2 regions of the Mesorhizobium sp. M0227 genome follow, and region 2 is predicted to be linked to the other one. Evidence: predicted binding sites of a transcription regulator. Region 2 holds the regulator's gene; the other holds the start of a gene.
What was found. The regulator LexA, encoded in region 2, represses DNA repair genes until DNA is damaged. The targets are predictions, from matches to a motif close to TGTTCNNNNTGTGTTCNG.

Region 1 (3,105 bases), on a different contig from region 2:
GGCCTCACGCTGCAAATGGCTGAGGCGTTTGGAATCGTCGAGGCCGTCCGGAATGTTGGCGGGATCAAGCACCACGGCCGCGGCGACCACCGGCCCGGCCAGGGGGCCACGGCCGGCCTCGTCCATCCCGGCGACCGGCCACAGGCCCTCCGCCATCGCCTTCGTCTCGAAGGAGAAGTCAGGCTTCTCGATGATCTCAAAGAGAGGCGGAGAATCAGAACGCGCGCGAGCCATGTTGCGGCGAGGTTCGCATCGGCTCTGATTCTCCGCAAGTCCCTCCGGGTCGGGTGGGGCGCCGGACCGGGAGGGCACCGTCTGCAGGCCGGGGCAGGCCGGACGGGATTCTGGTGCCGCGACGGATCAAACCACCGCGACGAATTGTCTCTCAAAGCAGCGTCAGCTGCACCTGGTCTTTCCCGGCGGCAACGAACTGGTCGGTCCGCAGCGTGCGCCGTTCGGCATTGAGGCCGAGCCGCTTGGCTGTGATCTCGAAGCGCCGGCCGATCTGCCAGGCGTAGGGACCGGCGCCCTTCATGCGCTTGCCCCATTCCGAATCGTAGTCCTTGCCGTCGCGCATCGAGCGGACCAGCGACATCACATGGCGGTAGCGGTCGGGATAATGGCGCAGCAGCCAATCCTTGAAGATCGGGCTGACCTCCAGCGGCAGGCGCAGGATCACGTAGCCCGCTTCGCGCGCGCCGGCCGCACGTGCGGAATCGAGGATGCGTTCCATCTCCGGATCGGTCAGGCCCGGAATGATAGGAGCCACCATGACCGACGCCGGAATGCCGGCATCCGAAAGCTGCCGGATCGCTTCCAGCCGCTTGGTCGGTGTCGACGCGCGCGGCTCCATGGTGCGCGCCAGCATACGGTCGAGCGTCGTCACCGACAGCGCCACCTTGGCGAGCCCGCGTTCGGCCATGCGTGACAGGATATCGATATCGCGCGTCACCAGAGCGGACTTTGTCACGATGCCGACTGGATGGCCGCGCGCTTCCAGCACTTCGAGAATTTCGCGCATGATCCGGTATTGCTTCTCGATCGGCTGGTAGGGGTCGGTGTTGGTGCCGATGGCGATGGTGCGCGGCTGGTAGCTGTCTTTCGAAAGCTCCTTGTCAAGCAAGCGCGCCGCATCAGGCTTGGCGAACAACTTCGATTCGAAATCCAGACCCGGCGACAGGCCCATGAACGCGTGCGTCGGGCGGGCAAAGCAATAGACGCAGCCATGCTCGCAGCCGCGATAGGGGTTGATGGAACGGTCGAAGGAAATGTCGGGCGATTCGTTGCGGGTGATGATTGTGCGCGGCTTCTCGACCTGCACTTCGGTCTTGAAGGGCGGCAGTTCCTCCAGCGAATTCCAGCCATCGTCGAACACGTGCCGGCTGATCGGCTCGAACCGGCCGGACGGATTGATACCCGCTGACCTGCCGCGGTTGCGGTCCGGGCGGACACGCATGCCGCTCTGCTCGACCATCGCGTTGGCCATCTCGGCTCTTCCTGCTCCGAAAGCTGCAATGTCGGCGCGCACGATCTGTTCCATTTTCGCCCGCTCCCAGGGACTGTCCATGTTGTGTCGAATCGCTCTGCTCATGAAATTATTCCTATTTCGTTGATAAGAACAAAGCAAGAACTTTCTATGGTGCGATGCAAAACTGGCGCTGTCGGGCGCTTTCCGCTATTCGGCTAAGGATGCTCAGTGTTCTCATCGAAACCCGCAACGACGAGGAGGGCCTCGCCCGCACGCTCGCCTCGTTGATTGGCGGCGCGGTCGAAGGCGTGGTGCGTGAAGTCATCGTCTGCGACACAGGCTCTACCGACCAGACGCATCATGTGGCCGAGCATGCCGGCTGTCAGTACGTGACGGGCGGTGTCGCTGCCGGCATCCGCCAGGCCAAGGGGGATTGGTTGCTGCTCCTGGAGCCGGGCGCGCGGCTGGTGGAGGGCTGGATCGATGAAGTTGTCGCCCATACGGCCAGGCAGACCATGGCGGCACGGTTTTCGCGCACGCGAGCCAGTCGCACGCCATTCCTGGCCCGGGTCTTTTCGGGAAACCGCGCCTTGGCCGACGGCTTGCTGATCAGCAAGCGTCAGGCGGCGGCCGCGGCCAAGAGTGCCGGCAGTGCCGAGGCCATCGCCCGCGGCCTCGCGACGAAGCGGCTCGACGCCGAAATCTGGATGGCGCCGGCCAAGCAGGAGCGCCGCCCCTCGACGTGATTTTTTGCAGTTGCTCAGGTCATTGTGCATTGCACAAAGTTTGACGCGGGGTTAGCTTCCGTTCAAGCGGGAATTGGGTTTGGGTCATGCCGAGAGGCGAGCACCGATGCGGCATCGGTGGTGCTCTCATAGCCGAGGACCCAATGAAGCTTTCAACCCCCGACACATCCGGCGCGGCCAGTCTCGAGGCCATTGCGCGCAACGGCAGCCTGCTGCGGCGCATCGCCGTGCGTATTCCAACCTATCTGACGGACCTGCGTGAGAACCCTGCCTGGCTGCCGATGTTCGTGTTGGCGCGCACCATGCCCGGACGCCGCATGCATTGGCTCGGCGCAAAGCGCGCCCGCCCGGTCGCCAATGCCGGGGATACGATGTTTGCCGGTGTCGAACGGGGAGCGGTCGTCGATGCGTTGCGCTCCGACGGGCTGTTCTCAGGCCTGGTCCTGCCGCCTGATATCCATGAAGAGATCGCCGACTTCGCCGGGCGCACGCCTTGCTTCGGCAATTTCGACCGCCGTCTCGAATTCATGCCGGGGGAACATGCCGAGGCCGAGAAACGCCTTGGCCGCTCGCTGCTTAGCGGGCATTTTTTCGAGCGCATCCTCGACTGCCCGGCGGCGCTTGCCATCCAGCGCGATCCGCTGCTTCTGGATATTGCCGCGCACTATCTCGGCGGCCAGGCGAAACTGATCACGACGCGGGTCTGGTGGAGTTTTCCCACAGGTGCCGCTTCGGATGCCGACAAGAACCTCGCCTCGCTCGGCAAGTATCATTTTGACCTCGACGACTGGCGCATGCTGAAATTCTTCTTCTACCTCAAGCCGGTCGACGCCGACACCGGTCCGCATGTCTATGTCAGGGGCAGCCACAAGCGCCGCAGCCTAAAGCATC
Region 2 (3,105 bases):
TTGATGCCTTTCGGATTGGATTGGCCGGCTCTCTACCTGATGGGTAAGGGCCTGACGATGATGATCGCCATATCAGGCTGGATCTCCGAGCGTTCGCCTGTCGATGGGGTCGGGCTGATTTCGCAGCAGTCGGTCCTGTTGGTGGCAATTGCCCTGGTCATCGCGACAATGGCGACAACTTGGCTGCGGCTCGCTGCTCTGCCATTCGCGCTGGCAGGCTTGCTGACCGTCTCGGATACGCGCACGCCGGATGTGCTAATCTCGGAAGACGCCCGGCTGGTGGCGTTGCCGATCGGTGGCGGTGAGCTTGCCGTCAGCCGGGAACGGCCGAACGAATTCACCGTCGACAACTGGAAACGCGCCCTGACATCAGAAACCATCGTCGTGCCAGAGGTGTTCGACAACAGCGATGGGCAATTCGATGTCGCGGATGCCGTTGATCTGCCGCTGGGATCGCCGTTCTATTGCTCCTCAGGCGTTTGCGTGGCCAGGCACATGTCCGGTGCGATCATTGCCTATGTCGAGGACCGCAAGGACGCCTGGAAAGCCTGCGGCTTCGCCGAGCTGATCGTCATCAATGACGCCACCGCGTATGACGCCTGTCACAATCCGCTGGTTCTCGTCATCACCAAGCGGCAACTGGCTCGCAAAGGCAGTGCCGCGGTCTTCTTCGATCGCCAATCGGCGACCACGCCGGCGACGATCAGCTTCGCGGTGGACAGCCCATATCGGCCCTGGCACACGCAACGCAAATACTCTCGTGAGGCAAGGGGGCTGGCACCCTTCAAGAAACCGGAGAAGCCAGCGGCCAACCCACAGCCGCCTCAGTAGCGGCGGATCAGGCCGACGAGCTTGCCTTGCACCTTGACCCTGTCCGGGCCGAAAATACGGGTTTCATAGGCCGGATTGGCGGCTTCGAGAGCAATCGAAGCGCCCTTGCGGCGGAACCGCTTCAGCGTCGCTTCCTCTTCATCGACCAGCGCCACGATGATCTCGCCGGGGCTCGCCGTGTCGGCATTGCGGATGATGACGGTGTCGCCGTCGAAGATACCGGCCTCGATCATCGAGTCTCCCTTGACCTCCAGCGCATAGTGGGCGCCGCCCATGATCATGTCCGGCGGCACCGAGATCGAATGCGTCTGATGCTGGATGGCATCGATCGGCACACCGGCAGCGATACGGCCCATGACCGGGATCGACACGGCGGAGACCGCATCGTCATCATTGCCGGGCGAGGGCATCCGCGAAGGCGCCGGCTTGATCTGCCGGCCAAGGGCGCCACCCTGACCGAGACTGCCCTGGATGACGCTTGGCGAAAACTTCTTTGCCGCGTTGAGACCGGGCGCGATCGAGTCCGGCAATCGCAGCACTTCCAGCGCGCGTGCCCGGTTGGGCAACCGGCGAATAAAGCCGCGCTCCTCAAGTGCGGTGATCAGCCGATGAATCCCGGATTTGGAGGCAAGGTCAAGCGCCTCCTTCATCTCGTCGAAGGATGGCGGAATGCCGCTCTCCTTCAGGCGTTCATGGATGAACATCAGCAGTTCATGTTGCTTGCGCGTCAGCATGGCGGCCCCCAGGTTACCTGAAACCAGAATCGAAAAACAAACCCAGAACAAACCCTATCTGTTCCAGTTGTGTTCTGCAACCGTTTAAAGTTTAATGAATTTGTTAAGGCTGCTGAAATTATTTGGCGCTTGCCAGCGGGTCGCGATCAACAGGCGCTAGGCACGGCGATGCGCCTGCTCACATTGAAATTATTATGGTTAATGACCTGTGGCTCATCCTCGACCCAAGGCTTGGCATTATTAGTCTATCGACCTCCACAAAGGACGATATCAATCTTCGGGACGTTCGTTTGCCGTGAACGAAACGGAGCCAAAACGCCAACGTCTGTTGGCATTTGTGGCTGGAAATTCAGCCCTCCGTCATCTGCCAAGGCAGTGAGGGCGGCGGCGGTGGATCGCGGGGATCGTTGCGTCAGGTAACGGCTTCCTTGACCGCGAAACGGCGGTCCTTCCATGCGCCCGTGCGCAGAATATCCTCCAGCACCTCAACCGCCAGCCACACATCCTTGTAGCCGACATAGAGCGGCGTGAAGCCGAAACGGATGGTCGATGGCGCACGAAAATCACCGATGACGCCGCGCTCGATCAGCGCCCGCATGATTTGATAGCCGTGATCGTGAAGGAACGACACCTGGCTGCCGCGCCTGGTCGCGTCGCGGGTGGTCTCCAGCGTGAGACCGTAGGCGCCGCACCTGGCTTCGACGAGCTGGATGAACAGTTCTGTCAACGCGACACTCTTCTTTCGCAATGCCGCCATGTCGACGTCATTCCAGATGGCAAGCGCGCCTCTGAGCGCCCGCATCGACAGGATCGGCTGAGTGCCGCACAAAAAGCGGCGGATGCCGGTGCCGGCAACATAACCCCGTTCGAAGGCAAAGGGCCGCGCATGGCCCCACCAGCCGCTGAGCGGCTGGCTGATATCGCCGTGGTGGCGCTGCGCGGCATAGATGAAGGCCGGTGCGCCCGGACCGCCGTTGAGGTACTTGTAGGTGCAGCCGATGGCGAAATCGGCATTTGCGTGATCGAGCTCGACGGGCAGGGCGCCGGCGGTGTGGCAAAGATCCCAGACGATCAGCGCTCCGGCCGCATGAGCTTTGCGCGTCAGCGCCGCCATGTCGCGCAGTTCACCCGATTTGTAATTGACGTGATTGACCAGCACCACCGCGACGTTTTCGTCGATCAGCTCTTCGATGGTCGGCGCGTCGACACCCGCGAGGCGCAGCAGGACGCCATCCCGGGTCGAGGCCACGCCTTCGGCGATGTACAGGTCGGTGGGAAAACTGTCACCTTCGGCGACGATGGCCGACCGGCCGGGCCGCATCTCCATCGCCGCGTGCAGCACCTTGTAGATGTTGGTCGATGTCGTGTCGCAGACAACGGTCTGGCCGGCCGCGGCTCCTATCAGGCGTCCGAGCTGGTCGCCGAGTTCGATTGGCATCTCGAACCATCCGGCCGTGTTCCAAGCTCGGATGAGATCCTGGGCCCATTCTTGGGTCGCCGCCTGCTGCAGCTCGCTGAAAACGGCATGAGACGCTGCCCC

Region 1: the regulator LexA is predicted to act here: its motif matches at 1,615-1,632, upstream of NKJ00_RS02695 (PA0069 family radical SAM protein).

What each region holds. Positions count from the first base shown of each region.
Region 1 is NZ_JAMYSJ010000001.1:606,437-609,541, forward strand. It holds gene rnhB (ribonuclease HII) at 1-234, opposite strand, end outside; gene NKJ00_RS02695 (PA0069 family radical SAM protein) at 386-1,540, opposite strand; gene NKJ00_RS02700 (glycosyltransferase) at 1,690-2,214, shown strand; gene NKJ00_RS02705 (hypothetical protein) at 2,358-3,105, shown strand, end outside.
Region 2 is NZ_JAMYSJ010000022.1:28,747-31,851, forward strand. It holds gene NKJ00_RS24305 (ComEC/Rec2 family competence protein) at 1-831, shown strand, start outside; gene lexA (transcriptional repressor LexA) at 825-1,565, opposite strand; gene kynU (kynureninase) at 1,978-3,105, opposite strand, start outside.